Regions from separate parts of the Streptomyces sp. B21-105 genome, predicted to be linked through region 1. Evidence: riboswitches for the same ligand, from Rfam matches in the RefSeq annotation. Region 1 holds a riboswitch; the other holds the start of a gene.
The links. Region 1 has a riboswitch for cyclic di-AMP ahead of QA802_RS19995 (M23 family metallopeptidase). Riboswitches for the same ligand answer to the same signal wherever they lie in the genome.

Region 1 (3,200 bases):
GGCCGTGTAGGCGTCGAGGACGGCGAAGGAGCCCGCCTCGTCCGCCGTCCAGCCGAAGACGTTGCCGCCGAGGGCGAGCGGGAAGACCTTGAGGTCGGAGGAGCCGATGGTGCGCAGAGAAGTCATGCTTCGTCTCAACGGACGCGGCAGGCACGTCATTCCACGCGTGACACGAAGAACAGAAGAACAGGTGAAGAACAGGCGGACAACCGGCAGCCCTGGCGTCGGGGTGGCCGTCAGGGCTGCCGTCCCTCGATGTTCCCCAGGCCCCCTAGAGGGACGACTCAGGCCTCCTAGAGGGACGGCTCAGGGGTTGAGGCCCTTGCTACGCAGCCAGGCCGCCGGGTCGATGCCCTCGGCGTTGCCGTTCGCGTGGACCTCGAGGTGGAGGTGGGCCCCGGTGACGTTCCCGGTGGCGCCCACACGGCCGATCACGTCACCGGTGGCGACCTTCTGGCCGACGCTGACGCTGATCGACGACTGGTGGCAGAACCAGATTTCGGTGCCGTCGTCCAGGGTCAGGATGGTGCGGTAGCCGTAGGCGCCGGCCCAGCCCGCCTCGGTGATGGCGCCGGTGTGGACGGCCTTGATGAGCGTGCCGGTGGGCGCGGCGAAGTCGAGTCCGGTGTGGTAGCCGGAGGACCACAGGGAGCCGGCCTGACCGAACGTCGAGGTGATGGTGTACGAGGAGGTCGGCAGCGTGTACTGCTTGGCCAGCTCGGCCAGGCGCGCTGCCTCGACCTTGGCGGCGGCCTCCTCGGCGGCCTTCTTCTTCGCGGCGGCGGCCTTGGCCTCCGCCTCCTTCTCGGCCTTGACGACGGCGTCGGCCTTCGCCTTGGCGGCCGCGGCGGCGGCCTTGACCTCGACCTGGGTCTGCTGAGACTCGGCCTGGGCCATGATCCGGCTGCGCAGGGCCTCGCCGGCGTCGGCGACGCTCTCCTTGGTGTCGACGGCGGCCTCGGAGCCGAAGCTCGACAGGGCGGGCGCGGCTTCCTGGGCGGGCTTGTCGTCGGAGATCAGCGAGCCCACGCCCGGCAGGTCCGGCAGGTCCGCAAGGTTCGGCAGGTCGGGCACGGAGATGGAGACCGGGGCCTTGCCGGTGTTGGCGCTGGCCATGCCGCCCGCGCTGACGGCGGCGATGACGCCGACGCCGAGGACGGTGGAGCTGCGGGCGAATCCGCCGCCGCGCTGCTTGGCGACGCGGTGCTTGCCGCGTGCCGGGCGAATGGACTCCGCGGTGGGGTTCCACTCCTCCCAGGGGCCCTCGTCGGTGCGGTGGCCGCCGTAGCCGAAGGTCTCGGTGGGGGGCTGGGCCGGCGCGTACGGGGCCTCGGGGGCAGGCGGGTTGGACGCCACGCGGGCGCACTCCTTTCCTTCCGTCGCCTACCGGGTTAGCTGACGGGTTCGGAGCGGGAAGGTCTCCTACGCGCGTATACCGGCCGTGGACTCTGCGAGTTCACGGAGGCTTCCGCGTGATTCACCCCAAGGTGGTGGTTCCCCGGTTCCCTTGCGGGATTCGGCGCGTGCGCACGGAGCCGACTCTGGTGCCGGCTGGGACGGCCGCGCTGCGTTATCGAACGTTAATAGACCCGGGGGTGCGTTTCCAAGCTGTTCTGCTTGATCAATAACATTTCTGGCCTGGACTTTCTGGCCAGCAGCGGCGAAAAACGGGCGAGTTGACCCTCGTTCAGGACGCCTCACCCGTCACCCGCGTGGACACGGCGGCTCAGACCCGGCGCACAGGGCGGCCGGACGGTCACGAAGAGCGAGGACGGGCCACCGGGGCGAACGCACCGAGGGCCGGAACCCTTTCGGATTCCGGCCCTCGGCCTTCAGTAGCGGGGACAGGATTTGAACCTGCGACCTCTGGGTTATGAGCCCAGCGAGCTACCGAGCTGCTCCACCCCGCGTCGTTGTGACTCCAGTGTACGTCATCCGGGGGACGCCCAGCACCAGGCTTTGTCGCGCCCCCGCCGCGACCCCGGCCCGGGTCCCGGCTGCGGCCTCACACCAGGTGCCGGTTCGGGGCCTTCGCCCGCTCCTCGTACTCCGACAGCACGAGGACGTCGACGCCCGCGGCCGCCAGCAGGCCGGTCCCGTCCGCGCTCGTCACGAAGGTGTCGGGCTCGCGCCACGCCGTGACGACCCGGCGCACGCCGGCGTCCAGGATGAGGCGGGCGCACGGGGCGGGGCGGGAGGAGCGGCGGGCGCAGGGCTCGAGGCTGCTGTAGACGGTGGCGGCGGCCAGCCGGGGGTCGGCGGGGTCGAGCCCTGCGAGCGCCGCCTCCTCGGCGTGCACGACCGGGTCGCCGGCCTCGCGGGAGTGCCCGCGTGCCAGCTCCGTCCCGTCGGCGGCCACGATCACCGCGCCGACGCTGAACGCCGTGTCCGAGGGCGGGCACTGGGCGGCCAGCTCGCAGGCGAGAGCCAGCCAGTGCCGGTCGGCGGCGGCGGCGAGCGGCCCGGTGCCGGGGGCGGTGGGCTCGTAGCGGTGCAGGACGACGTCCTCGATGCGCCGCGTCTCCACGAGCCGCAGCCGTCCGCCCTGGTAGGCGCCCGGCCCGAAGAGGCGGGGCGCGTCCGGGTCGCCCACGAACAGCGGGGCGAGAACGAGCTGGAGCTCGTCGGCGAGCCCCTGCTGGAGCAGCTGGGTGTGGACGGTTCCGCCGCCCTCGACCATGAGGCGCCGGACGCCGAGCTCGTCGTGGAGGTGGGTGAGGAGGCGGCGCCAGTCCAGTTCGGGGCCGAGCGGGACGACGTCCGCGGCGACGCCCAGCGCGCGGGCCCGTTCGGCGCCCTTCTCGGTCGTGTAGACGGCCTTCTCGCCGCCCGTGTGCCAGAAGTTCGCCGCCGGATCGAGGTCGCCCGAGCCGCTGACGGTGACCTTGAGCGGGTAGGCCGGCCGTCCGGCGGCGACCCGGGCGGCGCGGCGCTCGGGGGAGTTCACGAGGAGCCGGGGGTTGTCGGCGCGGATGGTGCCGGCGCCGATGAGGATGGCGTCCACGGAGGCCCGTACCGCGTCGACGCGGTCGAAGTCGGCTGGACTGGAGAGCAGCAGGCGTTCGGACGTGGTGTCGTCCAGGAAGCCGTCGAGGGAGACGGCGGCGGACAGCAGGACGTACGGGTACGGCATCGACGTGCTCCCGGGCTGGGTCTTCCGACTCTGACGGCGATCTTGGTTCAAGTTTGAAACAAAACTA
Region 2 (3,200 bases), 3.0 Mb from region 1:
GCACCCGTGCATCGACCGTCCGCCCGCCATGTCCTGCCCGAGTTCACCGAACGGACGAGCTCGGGACATCGCACGATGGATCCGTACGCGAAGCTGCTGGAGGAGCGCATCGTCTTCCTGGGCGCCCCGGTCGACGACATCTCGGCGAACGACGTGATGGCCCAGTTCATGTACCTCGAGCACAAGGAGCCGGACCGGGACATCGCGCTGTACATCAACTCCCCCGGCGGTTCGTTCAGTGCGATGACGGCCCTGTACGACACGATCCGGTTCGTCACCTGTGATGTGTCGACGACCTGCCTGGGGCAGGCGGGCTCGTCGGCCGCGGTCCTGCTGGCCGCGGGAACGCCGGGCAAGCGGTTCGCCCTGCCGGGGGCGCGGATGACGATCCGCCAGCCGTCGCTGCCCGAGCCCGTCGAGGGTCAGGCCAGCGACCTGGCCATCCAGGCCGAGGAGCTGGCACGCACCCGCGCGAGCCTCGAGGAGATGCTGGTCCGGCACACCGGGCGGACGCCGGAGCAGGTGACCGCGGACATCGAGCGGGACAAGTTCCTCACCGCCCAGGAGGCCTTGGAGTACGGCCTGGTGGACGGGATCATCCCGAGCCGCGAGACTTCCGCCGGCGCGCTGGACGGGAGGTGAGCCGCGATGGTGCCCGAGCTGCCGCCGCTGCCCGCGCTGACCCGCGCGGAGGCCGAGCTGATCGACGGATACCTCGACGTGGTCGACATGCTCGGCCGCATCAACCCCGCCCACCACGGTGACACCTACCGCGGACTGCGCGCCGCCCAGGCGCTGGTGAGCAAGGCGACCGCGCTGCGCGACGCGCTGACGCGGATGCACCAGCGCGGTGAGAGCGAGTTGCACGCGCCGACGCTCGCGCGGGCGCTGCGCGTCCTCGACGGGGAGCGCCGCACGGCGCGCGTCACGCTGCCCCCGCTCTCCGACGGCTGACCCGGGGCAGCGTCGGTCCCAACAGTTCGACTCCGGTCCGGTCCGGACGGTTCGACGTTGGCTCGGCTCCGGTCCGGACGGCTCGACGTTGGCTCGGCTCCGGTCCGGACGGCTCGACGTTGGCTCGGCTCCGGTCCGGACGGCTCGGCTCGGACGTGACGATCGGGCCGGAGCCGAAACGACCCAGAAGGCGTACCCCCGTTCGGCAGAGCGTCCACTGCTCCCGCAGACGCCCCCAGGTTGCACGAAAGGGCGTTCCTCGAGCGGAAAAGGAGGCGTCACCGCTGGTGGGAGGCCCTGAGATACCCCGGCACCTGATCGTCCGTCAGAGTGTTCACCCGAACGGGTGAGTGGTGAGTAACCCCACAAATCCTCGGTTCCGTTGGGATTTTCGGACATCCGTGAGCCAAGATCCCTGACTGACGACAAGCCCCCGCCACAAGCGGCGGGGCGATCCGGGTGGACGCCGAGTCCTGCCGCCTCCCGGATGACCGGTCGACAGGAGTGCATCGGCAGGAGTGGAGGACCCAAGCACGACGGGTCGCCGGAACGGTCACGCCATGACCGGGCCGAGCAGCCCTTGGGGTGAAGCCGCTGACGCGGCCGGGCAACTTCGCCAGCCCGAATCCGACAGGTCATCCTTCACAGGCGGCTGACGAAGGGTTGCGCATGACTGCGCTCAATCGTGTCCCGTCGCTCATGGCCCGGGCCGGTACGGCCTCGGCGTTCGCCATCGCCGCCGTGGGCGGCACGGTCGTGGTACCGGGGCTCGCCTCCGACGCCGCGGCCGCCACACCGGCGACGAAGGCGCTGCAGATCGCCGCCTCCAAGAAGGGCGCGCCGTACAAGTACGGGGCGACCGGACCGAAGAGGTTCGACTGTTCGGGGCTCACGCAGTACTCGTTCAAGAAGGCGGGCAAGAGCCTGCCGCGGACGGCGGCCCAGCAGTACAACAAGACGAAGCACATTTCGGCGTCCAGCCGCAAGGCGGGCGACCTGGTGTTCTTCCACTCGGGGCGGAACGTGTACCACGTCGGGATCTACGCCGGTCAGGGCAAGATCTGGCACTCGCCGAAGACCGGCGACGTGGTGAAGCTCCAGAAGATCTGGACCAAGAGCGTCTGGTACGGCCGGGTCCGCTGAGGCCCGTGCGCTGATCCTCCGGGCCCGCAGGGGCCCGCTGAGCCTCCCGGGGCGTGCACGGCGTCCTGACGCGCCTTCACCGCCCCGGGAGCTCACCACCCTCCGCCGGAGCCGCCAGAACACCGGCGGCCGCGGCCGGCTCGACCGCCGGGACGGTCCACGGGAGCTCTACGATGACCGTCTTGCCGCCCTCCCGGGTGGGCCGCACTCTGAGCCTGCCGCCGGCCTCCGCGGTCAGCCAGCGAACGATCACCATGCCTCGGCCGTTGTCCTGCTGGACGGCGGCCGGCAGTCGTTGCGGAAAGCGCGGGTGGCTGTCGGTGACGCCGATGCGCAGCTGTTCGTCGCGGTCGAGAACGAGGTCCACCGTGAAGGTGGGCGACTGACCGAAGGTGTGCTGTACGGCGTTGGTGGCGAGTTCCGAGACGATCAGACGGACGGTGTCGGCCGCCTCGGCGTCCGCCGGCAGACCCCACTCGCCGAGGATGCCGGCCACGAAGGCGCGGGCCGTGGAGACCGAGGCGGGATCGCTCGGCAGAGTGAGGGTTGCTTCCAGGTGATCTGCCATGGCGACGTCGTCCCTTTCCCACGGGACCGGAGCCCGACACGGGTGTGGATGGTTCGAGTACGGTCCCGGACTGGTGCTTCTTCGCCAGACTGCCATCACCACGCCGGTCACGGTGGCGATCCACCAAGATGTGCATATATCTGTCGCCCGATGCGGTGAACTCTGCGACGGCAGAGCGTATTTGGCCGACCTTCAGGAGTGAGGAGAAGCCCGTGCGGCACGGACCGGCGGTGCGCCGCCGCAAGCTGGGCGCCGAACTGCGCACTTTACGCGCCCAGGCGGGCCTCACCAGTGGGGAGGCGGCCCGGCTCGTGGGGTGGCACCAGTCCAAGGTGAGCCGTATCGAGACCGGTACCAGTGGATCGAAACCGGCCGATGTGCGGTTACTCCTCGACGCCTATGGAGTGACCGATCCGCAACTGCGGGAGCTGATGCTGGCATTGGCGGACCCCGAGGTCGGCGGTGGCCGCGACCACTGGTGGCACGCCTACCGCGGGGTGCTGCCGCCCGCCTATCGGGACTTCATCAGCCTGGA

Region 2: linked by a shared signal. The riboswitch ahead of QA802_RS06050 (C40 family peptidase) and the one ahead of QA802_RS19995 (M23 family metallopeptidase) in region 1 are both predicted to bind cyclic di-AMP.

Annotation. Positions count from the first base shown of each region.
Region 1 is NZ_JARUMJ010000001.1:4,454,518-4,457,717, forward strand. Features, by position in the region: gene QA802_RS19990 (aldo/keto reductase) at 1-126, opposite strand, end outside; gene QA802_RS19995 (M23 family metallopeptidase) at 307-1,356, opposite strand; cyclic di-AMP (ydaO/yuaA leader) riboswitch at 1,366-1,532, opposite strand; tRNA gene QA802_RS20000 (tRNA-Met) at 1,837-1,910, opposite strand; gene QA802_RS20005 (dihydrofolate reductase family protein) at 2,006-3,133, opposite strand.
Region 2 is NZ_JARUMJ010000001.1:1,407,133-1,410,332, forward strand. Features, by position in the region: gene QA802_RS06040 (ATP-dependent Clp protease proteolytic subunit) at 7-642, shown strand; gene QA802_RS06045 (hypothetical protein) at 649-954, shown strand; cyclic di-AMP (ydaO/yuaA leader) riboswitch at 1,450-1,620, shown strand; gene QA802_RS06050 (C40 family peptidase) at 1,624-2,097, shown strand; gene QA802_RS06055 (ATP-binding protein) at 2,174-2,665, opposite strand; gene QA802_RS06060 (helix-turn-helix domain-containing protein) at 2,878-3,200, shown strand, end outside.